Regions from separate parts of the Synechococcus sp. 65AY6A5 genome, predicted to be linked through region 1. Evidence: predicted binding sites of a transcription regulator. Region 1 holds the regulator's gene; the other holds the start of a gene.
The links. The regulator NtcA, encoded in region 1, controls nitrogen genes in cyanobacteria. The targets are predictions, from matches to a motif close to GTANCNNNNGNTAC.
Positions count from the first base shown of each region.

Region 2: a site for NtcA is predicted at 2,908-2,921, ahead of glnA (type I glutamate--ammonia ligase). Genes of this name have one in related genera too.

Region 1 covers NZ_AXUW01000001.1:560,248-570,059, reverse strand. Annotated here, with positions in the region: gene SYN65AY6A5_RS02585 (S41 family peptidase) at 1-644, opposite strand, end outside; gene petB (cytochrome b6) at 895-1,542, shown strand; gene petD (cytochrome b6-f complex subunit IV) at 1,620-2,132, shown strand; gene leuB (3-isopropylmalate dehydrogenase) at 2,275-3,420, shown strand; gene ntcA (global nitrogen regulator NtcA) at 3,536-4,210, opposite strand; gene SYN65AY6A5_RS02560 (PDZ domain-containing protein) at 4,477-6,276, shown strand; gene SYN65AY6A5_RS02555 (hypothetical protein) at 6,358-7,476, shown strand; gene SYN65AY6A5_RS02550 (hypothetical protein) at 7,484-8,371, opposite strand; gene upp (uracil phosphoribosyltransferase) at 8,701-9,384, shown strand; gene SYN65AY6A5_RS02540 (HAD hydrolase family protein) at 9,691-9,812, shown strand, end outside.
Region 2 covers NZ_AXUW01000001.1:1,003,787-1,007,826, forward strand. Annotated here, with positions in the region: gene SYN65AY6A5_RS04725 (SDR family oxidoreductase) at 1-373, opposite strand, end outside; gene SYN65AY6A5_RS14320 (hypothetical protein) at 440-700, opposite strand; gene glnA (type I glutamate--ammonia ligase) at 1,360-2,784, opposite strand; gene trxB (thioredoxin-disulfide reductase) at 3,157-4,040, shown strand, end outside.

The sequences.
Region 1 (9,812 bases):
GGCAGCTTGAAAAAACCGGTGCGCACCGGGTTGATCAGGATGGACTGCCGCACCAGCTCCACCTCCCAGATGCGCTCCTGCCGCCTTAGCCGTAGGCTAACGGTTGTGCCGCTGGGGCCGCGCATGCGTTCTGCCACCTCATCCAAGCTCAGCCCTGCCACTGGCACCTGATCCACCGCCAGGATCTCATCTTGAGGTTGGATCCCGGCCCGCTCGGCAGGAGTCCCCTCCATTGGGGCGATGACCCGTACTGCCCCCTGCCCGTCGATGGCAATCTGGAGGCCGACGCCGCTCAACTCGCCAGCAGTGGAAGTCTGCAGGCTGAGGTAGTGCTCCCTGTCCAAAAAGCGGGTGTAGGGATCCCCCAGAGTTGCCAGCATCTCCTCGATGGCCCGGTAGGTCTCTTGCCGATCCTTCAGGGGCCGAGAGAGAAAGCGCTGGCGCACCTGCCACCAGTTCTGTCCGTTGAAACCCGGATCCACGTAGGCCCGATCCACATAGGCCCACGCCTGCGCCAGCAGTTGCTGCTCTTCCCCCCAGCGGCTGGCCTGCACCTGACAGGCGCCAATGCCCAAACTCGCCCAGAGCAGGCACCCTAGCAACAAAACTCGGACAGCCTGGCGTAACCCCCATCCGATCCCCAACCCTCTGCAACTGCTTTCCCCAGATCTCGGCTTCTGCGCAATCATCGGATCCCAAACTGAAGAAGAAGCTAAGAAATACTAAGAAACGTGAACAAGATGAGACATCAGCAGGCGTTTGGGCTGTTGGTGTAGGGATCCCTGTCTCAAAGCTGAGCCCGACTTCATGATCGTGTTAACGAATTGTGTTACAGTGCTATAGGGAGTGGGCCCGCCCCGCCCTGGATATCCAACTCTAAAAATTGCAGGCATCATGAGCAAAGTTTACGACTGGCTAGACGAGCGGCTGGAGATCACGCCTTTCGTCGATGACGCAACCGGAAAATTCATTCCGCCCCACGTTAACATCTTCTACTGCCTCGGCGGCATCACGCTGGTGTGCTTCCTCATTCAGTTTGCCACCGGCTTTGCCATGACTTTTTACTACCGTCCAACGGTGGCCGAGGCTTTTGAATCGGTCAACTACATCATGACCCAGGTCAACTTCGGCTGGCTGCTGCGCTCCATCCACCGCTGGAGTGCTTCCATGATGGTGTTGATGATGATTCTACACACCTTCCGGGTTTACCTGACGGGGGGGTTCAAGAAGCCGCGCGAGCTGACCTGGGTAACCGGCGTGATCTTGGCGGTACTGACGGTTTCCTTTGGGGTTACCGGTTACTCCCTGCCTTGGGATCAGGTGGGCTATTGGGCAGTCAAGATCGTCTCCGGGGTGCCCAGTGCCATTCCGGTGGTGGGGGATGCCCTGGTCCAGCTTATCCGCGGCGGCGAGGCAGTTGGCCAAGCCACCCTCACCCGTTTCTACAGCCTGCACACCTTTGTGTTGCCTTGGCTGACGGCGGTCTTCATGACGATGCACTTTCTGATGATCCGCCGCCAGGGCATCTCCGGGCCTTTGTGATCCCAAACCGGTTCTTGTGAGCCGGGCACCCTGGATGCATCTTTTCAGAACTTTTGCCCTAGACAAGGAGAATGGCTATGCCGGTCTCAAAGCAAGTGATAGCAACCGAGGCGATTACCCGCAAAGTTGACCTAGACAATCCCAAAGTTTTGGCCAAGCTGAAGAAGAACATGGGCCACATGACCTACGGGGAGCCCGCTTGGCCCAACGATTTGCTCTTTATGTTCCCGGTGGTGATCCTGGGCACTATTGGGGTGATTGTCGGCCTGGCGGTCATGGATCCGGCGGGTGTCGGCGAGCCGGCGGATCCCTTTGCCACGCCGCTGGAAATTCTGCCGGAGTGGTATCTCTACCCCGCGTTTCACATTTTGCGCATTGCTCCCAACAAGCTCTTGGGCATTGCCCTGATGTCGGCCATTCCGGTCGGCCTTCTGTTTGTGCCTTTCATCGAAAACGTCAACAAGTTTCAGAATCCGCTGCGCCGCCCCGTGGCGACGACGGTGTTTTTGATCGGCACCTTGGTCACCCTCTATTTGGGCATTGGCGCCACCTTGCCTCTGGATAAGTGGGTCACCCTGGGCCTGTTCTAGAGGGCAGAATATCGGCTTGATAACTCTGAGTGCAGCAGGCCGGTGGCCGGGCTGCACTTTTTTTGGACGTGGGGGACTTTTCGGCAAACCTGGGGGCCAAGGGATGGTAATATCGCTACGCATTCTTTTGCTGTGACCGCCCATGAGCGTTCCTTCCTCTGCTATCCGAACCTATCGGATTACAGCCCTGGCCGGAGATGGGATCGGTCCTGAAATCATGCAGGTGGGGCGGGCGGTTTTGGATGCGGTTGCCGCTCAGGTGGGGTTTTCCCTCCAGTGGCAGGAGGGCTTGATTGGCGGGGCCGCCTACGAAGCCACGGGGGATCCCTTGCCGCCAGAGACCTTGAAAATGGCCCAGGAGAGCGATGCTGTTTACTTGGCGGCAGTTGGCGACTTTAAGTACGACACCCTGCCGCGGGAGAAGCGCCCTGAGCGGGCTTTGTTGGGCTTGCGGGCGGGCCTGGGGCTGTTTGCCAACTTGCGCCCGGTGAAGATCTTTCCGCAACTGGTGCAGGCCTCTTCCCTCAAGCCGGAGGTGGTTGCCGGGATCGACCTGGTGGTGGTGCGGGAGCTCACCGGCGGCATCTACTTCGGCCAACCCAAAGGGATCTTCACAGATGCCAAGGGATCCCGGCGGGGTGTGAACACCATGGCCTACAGCGAGGCGGAGGTGGATCGCATTGCCCGTGTGGCTTTTGAACTGGCCCGCAAACGCCGGCGCAAGCTCTGCTCGGTGGATAAAGCCAATGTCCTGGAAGTGTCACAACTGTGGCGGGAGCGGGTTACCGCCATTGCGGCTGAGTACCCCGACGTGGAGCTGTCCCACCTGTACGTCGATAATGCTGCCATGCAGTTGGTGCGCTGGCCCAAGCAGTTTGACGTCATTCTCACGGAGAACCTCTTCGGGGATATCCTCTCCGACGAGGCGGCGATGCTGACCGGGTCCATCGGCATGTTGCCCTCTGCCTCTTTGGGATCCTCTGGCCCTGGGGTGTACGAACCCGTACACGGGTCAGCCCCAGATATTGCCGGACAAGACAAGGCCAACCCCATTGCCCAGGTGCTCTCCGGGGCAATGCTGCTGCGCTACTCCTTGGATCAGCCCCAGGCTGCCGACCGCATCGAACAGGCCGTCGAGGCGGTTTTGGCCCAGGGCTACCGCACTGCCGACATCTACTCTGAGGGGATGACCCTCGTCGGCTGTCGGGAAATGGGGGAAAAGATCTTGGCTGCTCTGGCCCAGCAGCAAGCCTCCCCCCAAGGATCGCTCTCAGCCCCTGGTGGTTGAGGGGAGGTTCCCTCGTCGCTGCCCTGCCCTGGTGGCACGGCTACTCCTCTCCCAGAGGGAGGGATTGTCCCGACTGGTAAATTCCTGGAAACGGCCCTAGGGGCAGCTTCTCCCCCTAGACAAAGCGATGGCCAAGCTGCATTGGGTCGTGGACGGTGATCTTTTTCTTGTGGATGGAAATGTAGTTCTTCTTGCGCAGCTCCCCCAACAGACGAGTGATGGTGACGCGAGTGGAGCCGATCGCTTCCGCAATGGCCTGGTGGGATAGCTTGAGATCGATGGTGACTCCATTGGGGCCGGGCACCCCGAAGTCGCGGCAGAGGATCAGTAGAAAGCTGACCAGACGGGATCCCATGTCGCGGTGGGCCAGCGTCTCGATCATCATCTCCGTCTGCAAGATGCGGGAAGACAGGCTCTTGAGGAGCAACATGGAGAGCTCAGCGTTCTCCCGCAAGGATTTTTCCACCTGTTCGATGGGCAGAGAGAGCAGCTCGACGCGGGTAAAGGCCACCGCGTGATAGAAGCGGTCGGAGCGCTGCCCCGTGATGAAGGAGAGCACCCCAAAGATGCTGTTTTCCCGCAGGAGAGCGACGGTAATTTCTTCCCCCATTTCGTAGACCCGCGAGAGCTTGACAGCTCCTTTCACCAAAAAGTAAACCCGCTCCGCCGGATCCCCAGGAAAGAAGATGGTCTTACCGCGCTCAAACGTTTCGATAACCGGAGGATGGTGAGGCCCTCCCAACTGTTTGAAGGCTGCAACCAGAGATTTTTCTGCAATGGCCACTGCCATATTCTTCAACCTTTTAAGGTCAGTTTATCCCTTAGAATCAACCCAACAAGATCAGCCAGGAGTGCCGGGGTTGAGCTGCCCGCTATTGACCCAAGCCACCCTTGACTCAAAAATGACCTCGGCGGCAAGATTATCCTAAGCTAAAAGACTCTGCTTGGATATCTTTGTAGCAGGAGCTACATCTTTGAAGTCTTGTCTCCTGTCCAAGATATGCCTCTAGCGCACTGTTTTGGGACGGTGCAGGCGGGAGGTGCGAGGAAAGTTATATGGGGATCGCGCAGGGTGGGGTTGCCGCCCCTTCTCAGCTAAGCCGTCAGCATTTCACGGTGCGGATGCCGGAGCCGGCCAATCACCTTTTGGAGGTGGAACTACAGATCCAAGAGGTGGATCCAGAAGTACCTCTGCAACTGCGGCTGCCGGTGTGGACGCCGGGATCCTACCTGGTGCGGGAATATGCCCGCCATGTGCAAGAGTTTCAGGCAGCAACGGAGCAAGGGATCCCTTTGGCCTGGCGGAAGGTAGATAAGCACACTTGGGAGATCGAGCCGCCCCGCTGTTCGGCTGTCGCGATCCGCTATCGGGTCTACGCCTACGAGCTGACGGTGCGCACCAACCATTTGGATCTCACCCACGCCTACTTCAACGGGGCGGCGCTCTTTCTCTACGTGCCCGGTCGCGAGCGGGAGCCCTACACCTTGACGATAATCCCTCCCAAACCCGACTGGCACGTCGCCACCAGTTTGCGACCTTTGAGGTCTTCTTCTGAGGATGCTGCTTCCGGCCAGTCTTTTGTGGCGGCAGACTACGACGAGCTGGTGGATAGCCCGGTGGAGGTGGGCCTGCACCAGTTGCGGTCGTTTGCGGTGGAAGGGATCCCTCACTACTTCGTGGTCTGGGGAGCGGGCACCCTAAATTTGGAGCAAGCGGTGGCCGATGCCGAGAAAATTGTCCGGGCCACGGCGGCGTTTTTTGGCGAGCTGCCCTACGACCGCTACTGGTTTATTGTGCATTTGTCAGCCGGGGGATTTGGCGGCCTGGAGCACAAGTACAGTGCCACCCTCAATTATTCTGGACTGGAGCTGCATCAGCCCCACTCCTACCGCCGCTTTTTGGCGCTGCTGGCCCATGAGCTTTTCCATGCTTGGAACGTCAAGCGGCTGCGCCCTCTGGCTTTGGAGAAAATTAACTACAACCAAGAAAACTACGTGGACTGTCTGTGGTTTTGCGAGGGGGCAACCAGCTACTACGAAAATGTCATCTTGCTGCGGGCAGGGATCCTCAGCGCCGAAGATTTTTTAAAGATCCTGGCCGAGCAAATTGGCCGGCTGCAGCGCACTCCAGGTCGAGCCGTACAATCGCTGCGAGAATCCAGTTTCGACGCCTGGATCAAGCTCTACCGTCCCCACGAAAATAGCCTCAACAGCCAGGTTTCCTATTACCTAAAGGGCGCTTTGGTCTGCTGGCTGCTAGATCTGCACATTCGCCACCTCTCAGGGGGGCAGGGATCCCTGGACACGGCCCTGCGGGATCTGTGGCAGCGCTTTGGTCGGACAGAGAAAGGCTACAGCAACCAAGACTTGCAAGAGGCGTTTGAGCGGGCAGCCGGCGCCGATCTCAGCCCCTTTTTCGCCGCCTATGTGGACGGCACGGAAGAGCTAGACTACAACGCCTACCTCCACCCCTTTGGCCTCACCCTCAAGGTTCACTTCAGCCGACCCAACCCTCCCCCCTACCTGGGCCTCAACTTCAACGGCGAAGGCAATCGCATCAGCGCCGTCGAGATGGGATCCCCCGCTCAAAAAGCCGGCATCTGGGCTGGCGATGAGTTGGTGGCCTTGGATGGCTTCCGGGTAAGCGCTGCCAACTTGCCAGAACGCTTGGCGGCCTACCAGCCCCACCAGGCCATCTGCCTGAGCGTCTTTCAGGGCGATCAGTTGAAGCACTTCTGGATCCCCTTAGATCCACCTCGCCCGGATGTGTACACCCTCGAAGCCCTGCCAGAACTCACTCCCGCCCAGAAAGCGCTCCAGCAGGGCTGGCTGGGATCCCTTCTGGCTCAAGAGTAAGCAGGAGGTAGCAATGCTTTAAAATCTTCCTAGCTGTTCACAACTCCTGAGTTAGGTTAAAGAAAATAGGATCAAGGGAAGATGACTCTGCTTTTAGGTCTTCTAATTGGATTGGCTATTGGTTTCTGCCTGGGCGTTTATACCTGTAGGCTCACTCAAAGAGCTAATAGTCAGTTACTGGATGAGATTCTAAGAAAGTTACAAGCTGATCTTGAGGGCTTCAAACTTCATATCTCAGAAAGTCTGTCCGAAAGTTACCAAAACTTCCTTCAGCATTTAGCTGAGTACAGAAGTCAGCTAGTTAAGAACATAAGTAACCAGAAGAATATCCTGAGCAGGCTATTAGAAAGTACAGAAAAAATTTCCCAGAATCTAAGCTCAAGTTCTAGCCTTCAAAAGACGAAGGAAACTAACGAGCGAACTGCTGGCGCGCGACTCAAGAGTTTGCCGCCAGGGACGATTAGCCTTGAACAGGTGAAAATAGGGGTATTTCTGTGTTCTAGGAACATAATGATGAAGAACCTGATCCCATCTAGTAACGATGCAGAAGGAGAACTCGATAACAAGCTGAACTGGATATCAAACCTTATGGGTCAGAGGTACTCGCTGATCGAGAAGCTTTACAAAGAAATTAAATCTGGCATTGGAGAAGAAAAGGCCTTAACTCTTTGCTTAAAAGGCAACTCCCCGGAAGTGATAAGTTATAGCTGCCAACTTGCTTCCGCTCTACATAAGGTTAATTTCTTGGAGGAATATAACTACTCAAAATCCTCCAAAAACCTGAGGGTAAAGCTAAGCAAGTCTACAGAGGCAATCAAGTTCCTATCTGGAGATTGGCTGGAGAGATATGTCAAACGGCAACTGATCAAGTTTGCTAGAGAGCAGGGACAGAAGATCGATTTTTCCTACATCGCAAATGAGAAAGTTACTTTGCCCGACGGTAGCGACTTTGAGATCGATCTCTTCTTCCACATTAACAACCGATTCTACTGGATAGAGTCGAAGACCGGCAGCTATAGAGACTGTATAGAGAAGTACTCTTGGCTCGCCTCCGAAATGGGTCTCGGCCCAGATCAAGTCTTTCTGGTCTTGGTAGATGTTGATCAAGAGACGAGAAGTAGGATCCGCTCCTCCTATAATCTTTCAGCTATTAGTGTCGAGGAGGTTGAGTCTCTGCTGTACAGAATTGTGAGGAGGTAGGCCCAGTCTAAGCTACCACCTTGACAGCCTGCTCCATACACCACCAGGGATCCTCGGCAAAAGCTGGCATGGGCGTGCTGCCCGCCTTGCCCAGAATGGCCAGCCTGACTTCTCTATCCAGACGGGATCCGGAGCCATAGGGATCGTCAGAGGGGGGCTCCAGCCTTTGTCCTAGAGGGGGCATTGCCATAATGCCCGGCTGCATGCCGGTACTGGTGACCCAGATTTTGAAGCGATCCACCGCCGTTTCTGTGTCTTCGGGCAGTTGCATCTGGAGCAGATAGCGAGGGCCAGAGCCAACTAATACGCTTTCGCTGGGGCGCAGGCGGGCAGGAGAGTCCGGCTGGTAGGGATAGACTAAACCGACGCTGCACTGCCGTTCGTCAAAGACTGTTACATAGACGTGCACCGGCGTAAGGGCCCTGTTGCGCAGGGCGATGGCGAGGTTGCGGCCTGCTTGAATTTGCACCTGGCCTTGGGGATCCCGCGGCAAAGGGCTAACTTCAGCAGGGCTAGAGCCACTGGCCGGCGTTTCCAGTTGCAGAAACTCTACTTCCAGAACACTGCTCAGAGCATCGCTGGCAGGTTGCAGGTTGAGGAGGTTGTCGAAGGCGGCCACATGTTCCAGCAGCCGCACCAGCTTGCGGGGCAGAGCCTGTGGCTTTTTTACCGGGATCCGAAAGGCTGCCAGCGCCACCTCTTCCTCCCGTCGGTAGAAGTGGTAGATGGCATCTGGCAGCATCTCTACCCGCAAGTCCGCTGCTTCTGGGTCGGTGTAGGCTAGAAGCGGCGAGGCCGGCAGAGCCGCCAGCAACTCGGCAACAGGCATTTGCGCTTGGCTGGGATCCGCACAGGTGAAGGCCACCCGCAACGGCTGAAACCGGACGGCAGACATGGGCGATCCTCAGAAAAAATCTCGTGATCCAGATCTACCGGATCCGCAGACCCAGCTCCAGCTTTGCCCTGTGCTGTAACGGCAAAGCATGGCAACGCATCCTGAACCAATCGGGCGTTCGCTTCAGCAGCGCGGAGCGCCTACGCTTGGGGAGAGATGCCTCACTGCCGGCATGGTGAATTAGGGACTAGCCACTGGCTAGCTAAGTGCGCTCGTAGAACCCAAAACTAGGAATCCCTATCCTTTAAGGCAGGGGGCAGGTCAACCAATTCTGAAGGGGTACCCATTACCTCGAGGGAAGTGCTTGCTTTCTGCCAAAGCAACCCGCTATGCTACCGCCCAGATTGAGGCATCCTTCTGTGGCAAGTCAGCAGCTTCGAGTCTATGTCCCCTCTCACCCGCTCATTAAGCACTGGTTAGCTGTGGCTCGCGACGTGGAAACCCCCACGCCCTTGTTTCGCAGTGCTCTATCGGAGCTGGGCCGCTGGCTGACCTACGAGGCGATGCGGGATTGGATCCCAACTCAGGCGGTGCAGGTGCAAACTCCTCTGGAACCTGCTGCAGCAGAAGTTATCGCCCCCAACACGCCGCTGGCCATCGTGCCTATTTTGCGGGCTGGGCTGGCCCTGCTGGAAGGCTGTCAGTCCCTCTTGCCCCAGGCACGGATTTTTCATGTGGGCCTGGTGCGGGACGAAAAGACGCTGCAGGTGAGTTGTTACCTCAATCGCCTGCCGGAGCGGATCCCGGAGCAGATGCGCATTCTCATCCCTGAGCCGATGTTGGCTACTGGCGGCACCTTGCTCTGGATCTTGGACGAGCTGAAAAAACGGGGAGCGGATCCCAGCTTAGTGAGAATTGTGAGCGTCTTGGCTGCTCTGCCGGGGCTGCAGCGGCTGGGATCCCATTACCCGATGGTGCAAATTTTCTGCGCCATGATCGACGAGCGGCTAAATGACCGGGGGTTTATCCTGCCCGGGCTGGGGGATGCTGGGGATCGCGCTTTCGGCACCTGATCCCTCAAAGGAATCGCGAGTCAAGAGGCTTGCTCTGCCGCTAGTATCGGCTGGGCACGGCAGCAGAGTGTAACATTTGGCATCAATTGCCCCAATGCCGCTCTGGGTGCTTCACTCCTCCAGAAGGTGGCCAAGAAGGGCACGTTGAATTAAACCTCTTCACTTCTGTCAAGGCTGTTGGATGATGGGAATGCTGGCCGCTTGAGCCCCAAGCCCGCCTCAGGGATCCGGCTTGCGCTCCTCGGGCTAGAGGCCGTTTGATCTGGCTAATTGACTGCTGCCAGCGCCTTTTCCTTTCCTGGGCTTATGCGACTTGTCCTCAGCAGTTTGGATGGCAGCCTCTTAGATCCCCAGTCCAACAGCTATGGCGCTGCCCGACAAGCTTTGGCGGCTTTGGAGCGCCGCTCCATTCCCTTAGTGCTCTACAG
Region 2 (4,040 bases), 440 kb from region 1:
GGCTGGTGTAGAAGCTGCCCTTGAGGTTGACCGCCAGCATCTGCTCCAGGTCAGCGGGGGTAATTTGCGGGGCAGGTTTGAGGATGCCGGCGCCGGCGAGGTTGATTAGCCCATCGATCCGCCCGTGCCTCTGCAGCGTTTGGGTCACCAGCGCCTCGACCTGGGCGTAGTCGGTTACATCTGTGGGGATCCCTACTCCAGAAGCAGCCCCGAGGGCTACTGCTTTCTCGGCCAAGGTGGCTAGGGGCCCTTCTCGCCGCGCCGCCAGCACTAGATGGGCTCCGGCCTGGGCCAAGAGAGGCACAAGGGCACTGCCAATTCCCCCTGTGGCCCCTGTAATGAGAACAACCGCCTGGGACAATGAGGAAGACACGTTACGTTTTTTAAACTCTTCCTCTCATCATACCCAGGGAGTGGCCTTGAGGGACGATCCAGAGAGTTAAACGCGACGCAGCCGCAGTCGTTGCACCCATTCTTCCCCGAAGCGCAGCCAGTCTGCCATTTTTTCTGGACTCACCTGTTGGTCGTCCCGCCAAACAATAAGCTGCGGCCCGGATCCCTCAGCGCAACAAGGAGGATGCTGCTCCAAGAAGCTAAGAAACCTAGGATGGAAGCGCAGGCGAATCTTGGCCTCATCTTCTCCGCGCAAAAGGTAGCTGCGGGAAAACCGAGGGTGGCCCTCGAAGTTGATATCTTGCATGCCAAAGGCTTTGGCAATGTCATGAAACAGGGGAATATTCGGATGTAGCCGAAAATGAGGTAGCCGTAGATCTTCGCAATAGGCCCAGAAAACAGACTGGCAATGAGTGCCGCGACTCTTGCCCCAGACAATCCTGCGACTCTTGCCCCTGCCGCTGGGGTACCTATGATCGTCGGGTGTGGGCGCTCCTGCCCTGGCCCGCCTCTTGCCCCTGCCGCTGGGGTACCCATACTGATAGTCAAAGGCACCGATCTCAGTTCCATCGATTAGCCGCTTGGACATTGAGTTGTAGAAACGTCGATCGTAGCCTTGTTCAAATAGTTTAAAGCCTGCCTGAAGCAAGCGGGAGCGGATCCCTTCGGGTAGCTCTGCTGAAAACGACATGCCCAGGCTCCTGGCCACCTGCTCCAAAGCTTCCCGACGCTTCTTCTCTAGATAGTCAGCTAGCTTCTCTAGATAGACAACAAGCGCCAGAAGGCCTAAGAGAATAAGGACCCAAATAATAAGAGCTATAAGCCATCCCATCCAAACCCCCCCTGAGTCTGTAAACTTCAGCACCCCCACCCAGAGTACCAGAGCAGGCACAAAAAAGGGATCCCTCCAGCAAGAAGGGATCCCGTTCAAAAGCCTTGGCCGAGAACTAATGGTTTAGATGAGAATCAGGCGTCGAAATAGAGCGCGAACTCGTAGGGGTGAGGCCGCAGGTTGATGGGGTTGATCTCGTTGTCAATTTTGTACTCGATGTAGGCCTCGATGAGATCTTCGGTAAAGACACCTCCCTCCAACAAGAAAGCGTGATCCTTCTGCAGGTTTTCCAGAGCATCCAGCAGGGATCCGGGCGTGGAGGGGATCTTGGCCAGCTCGTCTGGCTCTAGATCGTAGATGTCTTTGTCCAGGGGCTCGCCGGGGTGGATCTTGTTCTTGATCCCGTCCAAGCCGGCCATCAACATGGCCGAGAAGGCGATGTAGGGGTTGCAGGTGGCATCGGGGCAGCGAAACTCCAGCCGCTTGGCCTTGGGATTTTTGCCCGTGACCGGAATGCGAATGGAAGCCGAGCGGTTGCCCTGCGAGTAGGCCAGGTTTACCGGCGCCTCAAACCCGGGCACCAAGCGCTTGTAGGAGTTGGTGGTGGGATTGGTGAAGGCCAGGATGGCCGGGGCGTGCTTGAGCAGGCCGCCGATGTAGTAGAGAGCCGTTTCGCTGAGATCGGCATAGTTGCCCTCTTGGTAGAACAGGGGCTGGCCGTCTTTCCAGAGGGACTGGTGCGTGTGCATGCCGCTGCCGTTGTCATTGAAGAGGGGCTTGGGCATGAACGTCACCGTCTTGCCGTGCTTGCGGGCCACGTTCCGGATCACGTACTTGTAAATCATCATGTAGTCGGCAGCCGTGATCAGATCGGCAAAGCGGTAGCCCAGCTCCCCTTGCCCGCCGGTAGCCACCTCGTGGTGGTGCTTCTCGATAGGCACCCCCAACTTGGCCATCGTCAGCAGCATCTCGGTGCGGAGGTCTTGGTGGGCATCGGTGGGCGGCACAGGGAAATAGCCTTCTTTGTAGCGCGGCTTGTAGCCCAGGTTGCCCCCTTTCTCCTCCCGGCCTGAGTTCCAGCGGCCCTCGATGGAATCGACGAAGTAGTAGCCGGCGTTCTGAGTTTGGTCAAACCGTACATCTTCAAAGATGAAAAACTCTGCCTCGGGCCCAAAGTAAGCCGTATCGGCAATGCCTGTCGATTGCAGGTAAGCCACAGCCCGCATGGCCAGGCTCCGAGGACAACGGCTGTAGGGCTGACCGGTGCGGGGTTCAATGATGCTACAGATGAGGCTGAGGGTGGGCACTTGGAAAAAGGGGTCGATCCAGGCCGTTTTGGGGTCTGGCACCATGTACATGTCTGACTCGTTGATGGATTTCCAGCCTCGGATGCTGGAGCCATCAAAGGGCAGCCCTTCGCTAAAAGCTTGCTCCGTCAGCATTGAAGAGTGGAAGGAGACATGCTGCCAGGTGCCAAAGAGATCCACAAACTTGAGATCCACCATCTGGACATCGTTGTCCTGGATCATCTGAAGCACATCTTGGGGCGTGGATGCCATTACTCTCTCCTGATTGGGTTGCGGTTGAGACTGGGGTAATCAAAGGTAGACGGGATCCCCACGCTTCGACTTGAATGGGCCAAAAGCGCTCACCCATCCTAGAAAAGCCGATCTCAGCATTTTGTAGTTTCTGATACGAAATTGCCCTGGCTTTGGCCTTCTGCTCCAGAGGTTGGCCATCGCGCCTCTCAGCCAGGCGTTTCTGCCCTGTTGTCCTCCAGACAGAGACAAAACCCTGTCCCCCTAGCTAGAGGAAAGCGAAAATGGGACTAACAAGCTCCAGCCTCGCCGAGGGTACCAGCTCGTGTTAGGCTAAAACGTAGTCGTTATGAGTTTGGTTTAGTTTTCAGCAACAGCAAGGAGCGACATCGGATGACAGAGCAAAGTCGGGTTGAGAACGTGGTGATTATTGGTTCTGGCCCTGCTGGGTTTACGGCGGCCATTTATGCCGGGCGTGCCAACCTGAAGCCGGTTGTGTTTGAGGGGTTTCAGGTGGGCGGGATCCCGGGCGGGCAGTTGATGACCACCACCGAGGTGGAGAACTTTCCGGGTTTTCCCGAGGGCATCAGTGGCCCCCAACTGATGAAAAACATGCGTGCCCAGGCGCAGCGGTGGGGGGCAGAGCTTTACCCCGAGGACGTCACCTTTGTGGATCTGAGCCAGCGGCCTTTTGTGGTTCGCTCTGACGAACGGGAAGTGCGCACCCACAGCCTGATTATTGCCACCGGGGCCACGGCCAAGCGCCTGCACTTGCCCGGAGAGGAGATCTACTGGAACCGGGGCATGTCGGCCTGCGCCGTCTGCGATGGGGCCATGCCCATGTTTAGGGGGGTGGAGCTGGTGGTCATTGGCGGCGGCGATACCGCCTGTGAGGAGGCCACCTACCTGACCAAGTTTGGATCCCATATCCACATGCTGGTGCGCAGTGGCAAGATGCGGGCCAGCAAGGCCATGCAAGACCGGGTGCTCAACCACCCCAAGATTACCGTCCACTGGCACACGGAGGCGGTGGAGGTTCTGGGCGACGGCCTGCGCCTGACGGGGGTGAAGGTGCGCAACAACCAGACGGGCGAGATTCGGGAGATGGCAGTGGGCGGCCTGTTCTACGCCATCGGCCACAAGCCCAACACCGACTTGTTCAAAGGGCAACTGGAACTGGATGAAGTGGGCTACATTGTCACCCGCCCAGGATCTGTAGCCACCAGTGTAGAGGGCGTGTTTGCCGCCGGGGATGTGCAGGATCACGAGTTTCGCCA